One region of the Micromonospora sp. NPDC051924 genome, then DNA from elsewhere that is predicted to be linked to it. Evidence: riboswitches for the same ligand, from Rfam matches in the RefSeq annotation. Region 1 holds a riboswitch; each other region holds the start of a gene.
The links. Region 1 has a riboswitch for cyclic di-AMP ahead of ACZ6S5_RS03210 (transglycosylase family protein). Riboswitches for the same ligand answer to the same signal wherever they lie in the genome.

Region 1 (3,334 bases):
TGCTCGGCCTCTCGTCGCTGGTCGGCGGTCTTGCCACCGGTCCCGGCGTGCTGATCGCGGCGCGGGTCGCCCAGGGCCTGGCCACCGCAGCGGTCACCCCGGCCGCGTTGTCACTGCTGACCACCACGTTCCCGGAAGGTCCGGCCCGGGACCGGGCGCTCGGCCTCAACGGGGCGCTGATGGCCGCCGGCTTCACCACCGGGGCGATCCTCGGCGGCCTGCTGACCGACCTGCTGAGCTGGCGGTGGGCGTTCTTCGTCAACGCGGTGGTGGCGGCCGCGGTGCTGGCCGTGGCCCCGCTGGTGGTGGCCGAGAGCCGGCCACCCCGGCGGCCCCGGCTCGACCTGCCCGGCTCGTTCACCGTCACCGGTGGGTTGCTGGCGTTCGTGTACGGGCTGACGGCCGCCGGTGAACACGGGTGGACCGACCGACGAGCCTTGGCGGCGCTCGCCGTGGGGGCCGTGCTGCTGGTCGCGTTCGGGGCGGTGGAGCGGCGGGCCGCCGCGCCGCTGGTACCCGCCGCGGTGCTGCGCCGCCCGACCGTACGCTGGGGCAACCTCCTCGGGCTGCTCGCCTTCGCCACCGAGACGTCCCTGGTGTTCCTGCTCACCCTCTATCTGCAGCGAGTGCTCGGGCTTCCGCCGCTGGTCGCCGGCGGTTCCTTCGCCGTCCTCGGCATCGGCACCGTGCTCGGCGGCGTGCTGGGGCCACGGCTGGTGGCCGCCTGGGGGGGCCGGCGAACGATCGTGGCCGGTTTCCTGGCTCAGGCCGCCGCGACCGCGCCGCTGCTCCTGCTCGGTGCGGACCGGGGGTGGATGCTGCTGCTGCTCGTCGCCACGTTCGTCGGTGGGGTCGCCAACCTGGTGGTGATCGTCGGCTTCATGGTGACGGCGACATCCGGCCTGCCCGACGGCGAGCAGGGGCTGGCGACCGGCATCGCCACGCTCAGCCAGCAGGTGGGCATCACCGTCGGTATCCCGGTGATGTCCGCGGTGCTGGCCGCGGTGGTGCACGGCCTGGGCACCGACGGCGGGGCGGTGCTCCACGGCGTCACCGCCGCCATCGCCGCGAACGCCGGCGGGTGTCTGCTCGGCGCCGGGCTCGCCGCGTTCCTGCTGCCCGGGCCCGCGTCGGGCCTGGCGGAGACGGGCTGAGCGAGGCACCGGGTCAGTGCGCGAGACGCGGAACGCCCGACCGGTTGCCCGGTCGGGCGTTCCGCGCGGATCCGCCGGGAGGCCGGATTCCGTGGTGCCTCAGCGCAGGCGCAGCTTCTGGCCCGGGAAGATCAGCCCCGGGTCGGCACCGACCACGCGCTTGTTGCGCTCGTACAGCGCCTGCCAGCCGCCGACGAGGTGGTGCGCGTCGGCGATCTCGGACAGGGTGTCACCGGGCTTGACGACGTAGGTGCCGCCGGTGCTCGGGGTGGTGGAGCGGTGCTTGCGGGTGGCCGGCCGGTCACCCCGGAAGGACCGGTCCTTGGTGGCCTTCCTGGTCGACTTCTTCGACCCACCGTCCGACTTGGACGAGTAGTGCTTGGACGAGCCGCCCTTCTTGCCGCACACCGGCCAGGCGCCGATGCCCTGCCCGTCGAGGACCTTCTCGGCGATGGCGATCTGCTCGCTGCGGCTGGCCAGGTCGGCGCGGGCGGCGTACGTCTGACCGCCGTAGCCGTTCCAGGTGCTCTTGGAGAACTGGAGGCCGCCGTAGTAGCCGTTGCCGGTGTTGATGTGCCAGTTGCCGCCGGACTCGCACTGGGCGATGGCGTCCCAGTTGACGCTGGAGGCGCTGGCCGGTGCGGCCGGGCCGAGGATGGCGGCGGCGCCGGTGGCGGCGCCGACGACGAGCGCCCCGACGGCGAGGCGACGCTGCGTGGTCCGTCGGTGACGAGCGACGTGTTCACTTGCCATGTTGGGTTTCCTCCACGCCGACGAGGTGAGCTGTCGGGTTCGGGCCGAGGAGCCCGGCCGCCGATGGCGGCTTCACCCCGAGGTGTCGAGCACCGAGGAACGTGTGGGTCCCCCGCTCCCGCCGTGAGGTCCAGGTACCGCCGGGCCGGTGGCGGGATTAGGCGTTACCGGCCCGTGGTGTCCGCGATCGCGAACGGATACGACGTTAGGAACCCTTTCGGACGAATGCCCACTTCTTGTGAAGTTCTTCACCCGGCCGAGCGACGACGTCACGGCTCGGGTTGCGCGCGGAACCGGCGTGGCGTACACGCGGGCTCATCACCCACAGTGACCGTCCACGCCGGTCCCGTACGCGTCCCTTCAGTACGTCAGGCCGTAGCCCTGCGGGAAGAGCGGCACCTGCCCGTCGCCGGCGTTGATGGGCTGCTGGCTGACCGAGTTCATCCAGGTCATCGGCAGTTTGCCGGTGGGTGCGTACCCGCCGAAGAGGACGTCGGCGACGCCGGCGCCCTCGGTGCCGGGCAGCCAGGAGGCCAGCAGCGCGTCCCACCTGGGCAGTTCGGCCGAGATGTCCATCGGCCGGCCGGAGACCAGCACCACGATCACCGGCACGCCGGCGTTGCGCAGCGTCGAAATAGTGCGCAGGTCCTCACGGTCCAGGCTCATGCTGCCGGTCCGGTCGCCCTGCCCCTCGGCGTACGGTGTCTCGCCGACCACCGCGATCGCGGCCCGGTAGGTCCCGTCGATGCCGGTGCCGCGCTGGTTGTAGGTGACCGTGGTGGTCGGCCCGACGGCGGCGCGGATGCCCTGGAGGATGGTGGTGCCGGGGGTGATGTTGCCCGACGAGCCCTGCCAGGAGATGGTCCAACCGCCGCTCTGGTTGCCGATGTTGTCGGCGTTCTTGCCGGCCACGAAGATCTTGTTGTTGTCCCGGGCCAGCGGCAGGACGCCGCCGCTGTTCTTCAGCAGCACCTGGGACTGGCGCACGGCCTGCCGGGCAAGGCCCCGGTGGGCCGCGTTGCCCACCGTCGGGGTCCAGCTCCGGTCGGTGTACGGGCGCTCGAAGAGCCCCAGTTCGAACTTCTTCGTGAGGATGCGGCGGTTGGCATCGTCGATCCGGCTCATCGGCACGTGCCCGTTCTGCACCTCGGCGCGCAGGGTGCTGATGAAGCTCTTCCAGGCGGTGGGCACCATCACCATGTCGATGCCGGCGTTGATCGCGGTGCTCACCTCGGCGGCGGTGAAGCCGGCGCTGCCGTCGATCTGGTCGATGCCGTTCCAGTCGGAGACGACGAAGCCGGAGAAGCCGAGCTCTCCCTTGAGGACGGTGGTGATCAGGTACTGGTGGCCGTGCAGTTTCACGCCGTTCCAGCTGCTGTAGGAGATCATCACCGCGCCGACCCCGCGCTGGACCGCGGCCTGGAACG
Region 2 (3,334 bases), on a different contig from region 1:
CGGCCGGAGCGGGACACCCCGCCCGAGGTGGCCCCCGATCCGGCCGCCGAGGAGGCCGCCCGCCGCGCCGACCTGAGCCGGTACGCCGACGAGGTGGCGGTGGCGGCCGCCGGGGCCGCGCAGACCGCCCGCCGCCGCCGCGAGCAGTGGCTCGCCGCCCAGGGCGAGGTCGGGCAGGCCTGGCGGGCGTACGACGAGGCCGAGGTCCTCGCCCGCCGCCTCGCCGGCGCCGCCGCGCTGCCCGAGCCGCGTACACCCCGCACCCCGGCCGAGTACGCGGCCCGGGAGCGCTGGCTGCACCACGCCGCGATGGCGGCGCACTGGCGGGGCGACCTGACCGCCCGGCAGTTGGCCGACGTGCTCGCCCACCGCAACGGCTGGGACCCCCGCCGGCACCCGGCCGGGCAGGAGATCGTCCTGGCCCGGGCGGTACGCGAGCACCGGCGCTCCGGCTGGCGGACCGCCGCCGAGCGGGAGCAGCGGGCGTGGCGGGACGCCGAGTTGGCCGCCGACGCGGCTCGCGTCCTGGCCGCCGAGGCGTACGCGGCCGCCACGGCACTGCGTCCGGGCGTGGTGCCGGCGCGGTCGGCCGAGCCGGTGACCCGGCAGCCCGCTCCGGTGCCGGCCGCCCCGGCCGTGACCACCCGTGCGCGCTGGCGCCCGGCCCGGGTGGGCTGAATCGTTACCCGAATGTGGTGAGCCCCGTCACGGGATGCCCGAAACGGTCATCGGGAACAGCTCGGGCGATCGACTCCCGCAATTCCGGGCCGCTCGCTACCCGATGTCCGATTGTTGCCCGACAGTTCCGACATAACTGCTCGTCCCATTGAGTAACGTCAGTGATCGGCTGTTCCGGTCAGAGTAATGATGTTCGAGGTTTACGCAGGTGGGGACGCTTGGCAGGTGGCGTACCCGCCGGTAGTGTCGGCGCGTCCGGTGCGGTTTTCGATCGCAAGAGGCGACGCCGTGCCGACCCGCTCAATCGTGATCTCACGAACCGGGGACCCAGTGCAACACCGGGGTGAATCCGCGAGCTTCGGCCGCGGTAGGGCGTACTTCCCGCCCGAATCCGTCAGCTAACCCGGTAGGCGGTGTAGGAAGGAGTCCCATCCTCGTGCCGACCACCCCCCGATCCTCTCCCCGCCTCCACGGCGCACCGGTGCCGGCGCTCGCCTGACAGCGTCCAAGCACCCCCGGCAGCCCGGCCACTCCGGGCGCTTCCCTTCCCGCGGCCACCCCGCCCCACGAACGCGCGTGAGTTCCTCCGCGCGGCGGGCGGGCGTGTGCCGCTCCGGCCCCCCGTGGAGGAACACGTGAAGCACCACCTGAAGCGACAGCTGCGCCGCCTCGCGACCGAGCGCCCGTACCAGATCGTCGCCGGCTCGGCCGCGGCGCTCGTCCTGGCCGGCGGCACCGGCGCCGCCCTGGCTGCCACCAACGACTCGCCGGTGCGCCAGCAGCACACCGCCGCCGTCGCCGAGTTGGCCCCGCAGCTGGGTCAGGTCGCCGCCGAGGCCAAGATCGCCGCACCATCGTCGCCGTCCGCTTCGCCGAGCGCGTCGCCCACGGCGAAGGCCAGCACCGCCAAGGCCGACCCGGACGTCACGAAGAAGGCCAAGCCGAAGCCCCCGTCGACCAAGGTCCTCGACTACACCTACGAGGCGCAGACCGCCTACTGGAACTGCGGCCCGGCCGCGGTGCGCAACGCGCTCAGCGCGAGCGGCGTCGAGACCACCCAGGACGCGATGGTCGCCCCGCTGAACGCCGGCGAGAACGGCACCAACTCCGCCGAGGACACCACCCGCGGGCTCAACCAGATGCTCAAGGGCAACCCGTGGCGGACCCACATGATCCCCGGCAGCCCCACCCCGGCCCAGATGGACCAGCTCCAGGCCGACGTGGTCAAGGCCGTCACCGACGGCCGTGGCGTGGTCGCCAACATCGTCGGCGACGCCACCGACACCGACGGCGGCTGGCACTCCTTCTCCGGCGGCCACTACATCGCGGTGGTCGGCTACAAGAACGACGGCCGCACCGTCCGGATCGCCGACTCGGCCGACCCGTCGGTGCCGGCGTACTGGATGAGCACCATCGACCTGGCGAACTGGATGGCCACCCGCGGCTACTCCGCCTGATCGCACCCCGCCCCGTCGGGCCCCGGCTCCCCCCCGAGCCGGGGCCCGACGTCGTCTGTCGGACTCCACGGCCGTCCCGTCTCGCGCGTCGTGTCCGTCCGATGGCACACTGCGCCGTATGGGTGACGCGACGGGTACCCGCCATCTGCTGCTGTTGCACGGCATGGGCGCCACCGGCGAGGTGTGGCTGCCCTGGGCGCCGCTGTTGGAGCGCCGCTGGGCGGGCCGCTGGCTCGCCCCCGACCTGGCCGGCCACGGCTGGTCCCCGCCGCTGCCCGAATACTCCTTCGAAGCCCTCGCCCGCCGGGTGCTGGAGGGGCTCGGCCCGGTCGCCGAACGGCTCGGTGCCCGGGACCGCCTCGTGGTGCTCGGGCACTCCCTCGGCGGAGTGGTGGCGCTGGCCCTGGCGGCGCGGTCCCGGGGGTTGCCGGTGGACGCCGTGGTGGGGCTGGGCATCAAGGTCGTCTGGTCCCCGGCCGAGCTGGCGAAGGCCGGCGAGCTGGCCGGGCGGCCGGTGACCTGGTTCGCCAGCCGGGACGAGGCGGCCCGGCGCTACCTGCGCGTCTCCGGGCTGGCCGGGCTGTTCGCCCCGGACCATCCGGTGGTGGACGCCGGGCTGCGCCGGGAGGACGGCCGCTGGCGGCTGGCCATGGACCCGGCCGCCTTCGCGGTGGGGGAGCCGCGGCTGCCCGCCCTGCTCGCCGCGACCGACGTGCCGGTGCTGCTGGCCCGGGGCGAGCAGGATCCGATGGTGTCCGACGCGCAGCTCAAGGAGCTGGGCGTGCCGGTCGCCACGTTGCCGGGGCTCGGCCACAACGCCCACGTCGAGGACCCGGAGGCGGTGCTCACCCTGCTCGACCCGTACCTGTGAGGACCTGATGCAGTCGCACCTGGCCGAGGTGGAACGCGTGCGTGGTGGTCAGCGACGGGCCACGGGTTGGCGCAGGATGGTCCGCAGCTTCGCCGGCTCGGTCCTCCGCGGGTCGCTGAGATAGATCTCGTGGTGCGGCCCGTTGAACGTGAGGCCGTTGGCCGGCATGAACTCATGGTGGAGGCGCTCGAGCACGGGACCCTCGTCGTCGTACGAGCCGACGTGCAGGGCCTGCACGGACAATCCCTCGGCGTACCGCTCGAACCGTATCTGGTTCGCTGCCGGCAGGTGTTTCTTGGTGGCGGCCAGCCGGACCGCCTCGTCCACC
Region 3 (3,334 bases), on a different contig from region 1:
CAGGTCGTAGGAAGGCACTGCATTGACGCCGACCACTCCGGAACAGGCACTCGCGGAGCTGTCCGCCGGTAACCGCAGGTTCGTCACCGGCGCCCCCCGCCATCCCAATCAGGATGCCGGCCACCGCGCCGCCGTCGCCGACGGCCAGCACCCGTTCGCGGTGATCGTCGGCTGCTCCGACTCCCGGCTCGCCGCCGAGATCATCTTCGACCGGGGCCTCGGCGACCTCTTCGTGGTCCGTACCGCCGGGCACACCGTCGGGCCCGAGGTGCTCGGCAGCGTCGAGTACGCGGTCACCGTCCTCGGCACCCCGCTGGTCGTGGTGCTCGGCCACGACTCCTGCGGCGCGGTGCAGGCCGCCCGCGAGTCGGTGCGCACCGGCACGTCCGCCGCCGGGCACCTCGGCGCGCTGGTGGACGCCGTCGCCCCCAGCCTGCTGCGGGCCGCCCGGGAGGGCGTCGAGGACGTCGACGGCATCGTCGACATCCACATCGCGCAGACCGTGGAGGCCATGCTGGCCCGCTCCGCCGTACTCGCCGAGCGGGTGTCCGCCGGGCGGTGCGGGGTGGTCGGCATGTCGTACCGGCTCAGCGCGGGCGAGGTGCGGACGGTGGCCGAGGTACCGGCCCGCACGCCGACCCCGACGCTGCCCGGCCCGGCCGCGGCCACGGACCCGGCGCCCACCACCGTCGCCGGCTGAACCGATACCGGAAACGCCACAGGGGCCGTCCCGCACGTGCGGGACGGCCCCTGCCGGTGCACGAGGTCGCTACAGCAGCGACATGTGCACGTGGTCGGTGTGGTTGGATGGTCCGCTGTACGACTTCCAACCGGTCGCCGGGAACCAGATCTGCCGGTTCCAGATCACGTAGTAGATGCCCAGCCGGTCGGCGTTGCGGATGAGGAAGGCGGCGACGTTGTTGCCGTACATCCGCGTGTCGTTGTTGTGCCAGGGAGAGAAGCCGCTCTTCTGCAGCGACCAGTCGCAGGCCCGGCCCTTCGGATGCTCCCACGGCCCACCGGAGCGGTAGCAGCCCGCGAAGCGATTGAAGCCGGCCCGTCGCACTTCCTTGTACGCGTGCAGCGTGCGCGGGGTGACGCAGCCGGAGGTGGTCGGGTCGTTCTCGCTGCACGACTCCGGCTTCCAGTCGCCGTCGGCCGTCCGACCGGGCCCCATCCGGGCAACCGGGGAGGTGGCCGAGACCAGACCGCCGGTGAAGCCGATGCCGCCGACCAACTTCAGTGCCTTCTCCGTCTCGGCCTTCTCGCGGGCCATCACGTTGGTCTGCTTCTGCTGCTCGCGCACCTCGGCGTCGAGGGCGAGCTTCGCCTGCTCGGCGCGGTTCTTCGCCGCGTTGACCTCGGCGAGCTTCTGCGCGTTCACCATGTTCAGCTCGTCCAGCGCGGCGGCCCGGCGGACGAACGAGTCGGGCGTGTTGCTCTCCAGCAGCATGGTCATCGCACCCAGCCGGCCGGTCCGGTAGGACTGCGCCGCGATCGCGGTGACCTGCGGGCTCAGCGCGTCGAGTTGCTGCTGCGCCGCCCGGACCTCCAGGGCCAGCTGGAGCTGGCGCTTCTTCGACTTCTCCAGCTTGTTCTTCGCCTGGAGGTAGTTCTTGTTCGCCTGGGCGATGGCGTCGGTGATGAGGAGGTCGCCGTCCTCCTCGTGCTCCGCGGGCGCGGGGTTGGTCGGCGCGGCCAGCGCCGGGGCGGGCCCGGCGAGGACGGCGCACGCGGCGAACACGGCCACCAGGGGTGTCAACCAGCGGCGCAGGGGTGCCGTCAACAGTGTTCCCTTCCGTCGACCGCCGACCGGGTTAGCTGCCGGGTTCGGGACGGAAGTGGCCCCTACCGCTGGCGCGGATTCACCCCAGGTACCTGGTTCCCCGGCTCGCCCGTGGGCGATTGGGCGGTGGCACCGCTGGCGCCGCTGCGCGCCTTCGGCGGTGACCGGGAGCGAGGTTACCCGAGAGTGCGTGCGGGGTTCTACGTCCGGAAGCCGACCAGAAGCCCTATTTCGTCGTGGCCCTGCGTGACCAGCGTCGCGTTTGAAATCGGTGGTCACGCTGCGGAGTGTCACCATGCCGGCTCCGTGGTCCTTTCCGGCCCGTGCCGCTCCCCGAGCGCCGCCAGGACGTCGTGCCGCGCCGCCGGCGGACGCGGCGTCACCGGCCCGCCCGGTCCGGCCGGCGTGCTGGCGGTCCCACCCCGGCCGGCGGTGGTGACCATCGCGGCCAGCCCGGTGGTCAGCGGTACGGCGGCGATCAGGCCGAGCGTGGCCACCGCGCTGCGGACGATCTCCTGGGCCATGAACTCACTGGTGAGGATCTCGCCGACCGGCCGGGAGTCGGCGACGAGCAGGAGCAGCAGCGGGAGCGACGCGCCCGCGTACGCCAGCACGATGGTGTTGACCGTGGACGCGATGTGCGCCCGGCCCACCCGGGTGGCCGCCCGGTAGAGCTGGCGCCGGGACAGCCCCGGGTTGGCGTGCGCCAGTTCGGTGACCGTGGCCGCCTGGGTGACCGTGACGTCGTCCAGCACGCCCAGCGAGCCGATGATGATGCCGGCGAGCAGCAGCCCGTGCAGGTCGACGTCCCGCTGGAACATGGAGAGCGTGGTGGCGTCCTCGCTGCCGAAGCCGGTGAGGTGGGTGGCCGCGGTGGCCAACGTGCCGAGGACCCCGGTGAGCACCAGGCTGCCCAGGGTGCCGAGGACCGCCACCGAGGTCTGCGCGGTGATGCCGTGCGTGAGGTAGAGCACCACGAACATGATCAGCGCGGCGCCGACGATAGCGACCAGCAGCGGCGGCTGGCCGGCGCCGATCCCGGGGAGCACGAAGCCGAGCAGGACGGCGAAGCTGGCGACCAGACCGCCCAGCGCGGCCAGCCCGCGCCAGCGGCCGAAGGCCACGATGGCGACGGCGAAGAGCACGGCCAGCCAGACCAGCGGCGTACCCCGCTGGTGCTCGGCGATGTTGTAGCTCTTCGTCGCCGGGTCGGCCGGGTCCGTCAGCTCGACCAGGATGATCCTGTCGCCGACCTCGACCCGGGGCGCGCCCGGCCCGGACGGGACCGGTGCCTCGACCTGGTGGCCGGCGTCCGGCCCCTGCTCGGCGGCGACGGTGACCGTGCCGCACGGACCCTCGGACCCGCCCGGACCACCCTCCGGGGTCTCCGGCGTCACCGGGCAGGGCTCGGTCACCACCCGGGTCACCGTGCCCTGGTAGCGCGGCAGGTCCGGGCCGCTCGCCGGCTCCCGGGTGTCGCGGGGCCAGAGCACCAGCGCGGCGATCACCGTGATCGCGAAGAGCGGCACCACCGTGGCGACGAGCAGT
Region 4 (3,334 bases), on a different contig from region 1:
AGCAGCGCGCTGGCCACCCCGACCAGCCAGACCGCCACGCTGAGCGGTGCGAACAGCCAGGTCACCAGCAGACCGGCGGTCGGGTAGACCATCTCGGGGTCGGCCCCGCGCAGCCCGGCGACGCCCAGGGTGAGCAGCACCAGGTCCGCGCCGAGCCAGCCCATCGAGGTGACCAGGTGGAGGGTCAGCAGGGCCTTGCGCCCGGTGGGGGAGAGTCGGCTCATGCGGCCGATCCTCCGCCGCCGGGTCGCGGGCGTCGTGGGGTCGGGGACGACATCCGGCGTACGTCGCCGGACGTAGGGTGGCCCGCCGCCGGCGGGCCACCCCGGCTCAGTAGACCGACAGGTGCACGTGGTTGGTGTGGTCGCTGGACGGATCGCCGTTCCCGCCGCTGTACGCCTTCCACCCGCTGCTGGGAAGCCAGATCTGCTTGTACCAGATCACGTAGAGCACGGCGAGCGCGTCGGAGTTGCGGATGAAGTAGGCCGCCAGGTTGTTGCCGTACGTCTTGTCGCCGCCGGTGGCCACGCCGCCGAAGCCGTCCTGCTGCGCGGCGAAGTCGCAGGCCCGGCCCTTCGGGTGCTCGCCCGAGCCGCTGGGCCGGTAGCAGGAGACGTACCGGGTGAACCCGGCGGCCTTGGCCTGCTGGAGGGCGTGCAGCGTACGCGGGGTGATGCAGCCGTCGGCGGGCGTCGGGTCGTTGACGCTGCACGACTCCGGCGGCCAGGACCCGTCGGCGTTGCGCGGCGCCGGGGTGGCGGTCGCGGTGGACGTGCCCCGGGTGCCGCTGCCGTCCGTGGCGGCCGCCTTCCGGTTGGCCACCTCCAGGGCCTGCTCGGCCTGCTGCTTGCGCTTGGCCATCACCGCGACCTGCTTGCGCTGCTCCTGGATCTCGCCGTTGAGCGCGACCTGGGTACGGGTGGCCCGGTCCCGGGTGTCGAGCAGCTCGCGCAGCGCCCGGTCCTCATGGGCGGCGACCTGGGACAGCGCGGCGGCCCGGTCGAGGAAGCCCTCCGGGCTGCTGCTGCCGAGCAACGCCTGGGCGGTGCCGAGCCGCCCGCTGCGGTACGCCACCGCGGCGATCTCGCCGACCTTGGCGTCGCGGCTGCCCAGCTCGGCGTTGATCGTGGTGAGCTGGGCGTTGAGCTGCTTCTGCCGGGCGACCGAGCGGTTCAGCGCGGTCCGCGCGTCCAGCCAGCCCTTGCTGGCCGCGTCGAGCTGGGCGCGCAGGGCCGGGGTGCCGCCCTCGTCGTCGCCGGGTGCGGCGGCGAGCAGGCCGGTCGGGGAAGCCGCCGAGGCGGGGGAGACCGGCAGGGTCGCGACGCCGAGGGCGAGCGCCGCGACGAGCAGGGCCGCCAACCGGGCGGCCGTCCGTCGTACAGGTGCCACTGATGGCATTCAGGTGTCCTTCCGTCAACCGCCGACCGGGTTAGCTGACGGGTTCGGGACGGAAGATCCCTACCGCTGACGCGGATGCACCCCAGGTACGTGGTTCCCCGGCTCGCCGTGCTCCGGCGATTAGGCGACGGCCACCCCCGGGCGCCGATGGGCGCCGCCCGGCGGAGGCCGCGACCGAGCCTACCGGCGGTCCGCCGAGCCGACCCGGGTCGCGGGCCGGTCAGTCGGGGTTAAAGCCGGCATAAGTGCACAATAACCACTTGGATTTAAGATTGTCCTAATTACCACTCGACCGACCCGCAGGCGCCGGCGGACGCTCCGGGTTCGATCTGCAACGTGGCGTGGTCGATGCGGAAGTCCTCGTGCAGCGCGGCCCGCGCCGCCGCGAGAACCTCGCCGACCTCCGCGCCGGGGTTCATGGTCAGGTGCGCCGAGGCCACCTCCATGCCGGAGGTGAGGGTCCAGACGTGCAGGTCGTGCACCTCGGCGACGCCGGGCACCGCGGCCAGGCGGTCGTGCACCGCGGTCACCTGGAGATGCTCGGGGGCGGCCTGCACCAGGATCCGTACCGCGGCCCGGCCGAGCCGCCAGGTGCGCGGCAGGATGAACAACCCGATCCCGACCGCGACGAGCGGGTCGGCCCACCACCAGTCGGTCACCGCGATGACCAGGGCCGCGCCGATCACCCCGAGCGAGCCGAGCAGGTCGCCCAGCACCTCCAGGTACGCCCCGCGCAGGTTGATGCTCTCCTCCGCCCCGGAGCGCAGCAGCGCGAAGGCGGCGAGATTGGCGAGCAGGCCCAGCACCGCCACGGCGAGCATCGGGCCGGCGAGGACCTCCGGCGGCCGGCCGAACCGGCGGACCGCCTCGACCAGCACGTAGACGGCGACCGCGCCGAGCAGCACCGCGTTGGCCAGGGCGGCCAGCACCTCCAGCCGGTAGAGCCCGAAGGTGCGCTGCGGGTCGGTGTCGGCCCGGCGGGTGGCGGTGATCGCCGCGAGGGCCATCCCGATCCCGAGCACGTCGGTGAACATGTGCCCGGCGTCGGAGAGCAGGGCCAGCGAGCCGGTGGCGAACGCGGCCACGGCCTCCACCAGCATCAGGGCGGTGAGCAGACCGAACGCGGCCCAGAGCCGACCCCGGTGGCGGTGCGCGGCGTTGGTCACCGCACCGCTGTGGTCATGCCCTGCGCCCACGCCCACACCCTCTCGTCCGTCGGCCCGGCCCGGCTCAATCTATGTTCACATCGCTATGTGTGCAAATGAACGTCGGATGTCCGTCGGCCGCCTCCGTCGGGTCCCGCTCAGCCCACCGGGTCGAGCGTGGTGAGGCGCTGGGTGGCCCGGGAGAGCGCCACGTAGAGGGTCCGCACCCCGGAGCCCGGGTCGGCCCGGATCTCGCTCGGGGCGACCAGCGCCACGCCGTCGTACTCCATGCCCTTGGCCTGGAGGCTGGTCACCACCTGGAGCCGGTTGCCGCCGAGGCCGGCCAGCCAGCCGGCCACCTCGTCCCGGCGGGGCACCGGGGTGATCACCCCGACCGTGCCCTCGACCTCGGCCAGCAGGGCACGGACCGCCGCCATGGTGGCCGGCGCCAGCTCAGCCGGGGGCACCGCCAGCTCGACCGGTTCGACACCGGTGGAGCGGACCGCGGTGGGCAGCGGCAGGTCCGGGTAGAGCCGGCGGATCTCCGCCGCCGCCACCGCGAAGATCTCCGCCGAGTTCCGGTAGTTGGTGGTCAGCTCGTAGCGGTACCGGCGGCGGCGTCCCAGCGCGTGGTCGCGGGCCCGGGTCAGCTCCTGCGGGTCGCCGGTCCAGGCGGTCTGCGCCGGGTCGCCGACCACCGTCCAGGAGGCCAGCCGGCCCCGCCGGCCGATCATCCGCCACTGCATCGGCGACACGTCCTGGGACTCGTCGACCACCACGTGGGCGTAGTC

Region 2: another riboswitch for cyclic di-AMP. It lies ahead of ACZ6S5_RS19430 (C39 family peptidase); the one in region 1 lies ahead of ACZ6S5_RS03210 (transglycosylase family protein).
Region 3: another riboswitch for cyclic di-AMP. It lies ahead of ACZ6S5_RS20075 (coiled-coil domain-containing protein); the one in region 1 lies ahead of ACZ6S5_RS03210 (transglycosylase family protein).
Region 4: another riboswitch for cyclic di-AMP. It lies ahead of ACZ6S5_RS23435 (coiled-coil domain-containing protein); the one in region 1 lies ahead of ACZ6S5_RS03210 (transglycosylase family protein).

The regions. Positions count from the first base shown of each region.
Region 1 covers NZ_JBVJJA010000003.1:143,891-147,224, forward strand. Annotated here, with positions in the region: gene ACZ6S5_RS03205 (MFS transporter) at 1-1,154, shown strand, start outside; gene ACZ6S5_RS03210 (transglycosylase family protein) at 1,254-1,907, opposite strand; cyclic di-AMP (ydaO/yuaA leader) riboswitch at 1,909-2,081, opposite strand; gene ACZ6S5_RS03215 (glycoside hydrolase family 3 protein) at 2,268-3,334, opposite strand, start outside.
Region 2 covers NZ_JBVJJA010000023.1:62,678-66,011, reverse strand. Annotated here, with positions in the region: gene ACZ6S5_RS19435 (hypothetical protein) at 1-678, shown strand, start outside; cyclic di-AMP (ydaO/yuaA leader) riboswitch at 966-1,106, shown strand; gene ACZ6S5_RS19430 (C39 family peptidase) at 1,302-2,135, shown strand; gene ACZ6S5_RS19425 (alpha/beta fold hydrolase) at 2,254-3,006, shown strand; gene ACZ6S5_RS19420 (GyrI-like domain-containing protein) at 3,055-3,334, opposite strand, start outside.
Region 3 covers NZ_JBVJJA010000024.1:72,015-75,348, forward strand. Annotated here, with positions in the region: gene ACZ6S5_RS20070 (carbonic anhydrase) at 23-700, shown strand; gene ACZ6S5_RS20075 (coiled-coil domain-containing protein) at 770-1,786, opposite strand; cyclic di-AMP (ydaO/yuaA leader) riboswitch at 1,792-1,922, opposite strand; gene ACZ6S5_RS20080 (YibE/F family protein) at 2,077-3,334, opposite strand, start outside.
Region 4 covers NZ_JBVJJA010000031.1:66,869-70,202, forward strand. Annotated here, with positions in the region: gene ACZ6S5_RS23430 (hypothetical protein) at 1-224, opposite strand, end outside; gene ACZ6S5_RS23435 (coiled-coil domain-containing protein) at 331-1,398, opposite strand; cyclic di-AMP (ydaO/yuaA leader) riboswitch at 1,404-1,535, opposite strand; gene ACZ6S5_RS23440 (cation diffusion facilitator family transporter) at 1,680-2,594, opposite strand; gene ACZ6S5_RS23445 (HelD family protein) at 2,702-3,334, opposite strand, start outside.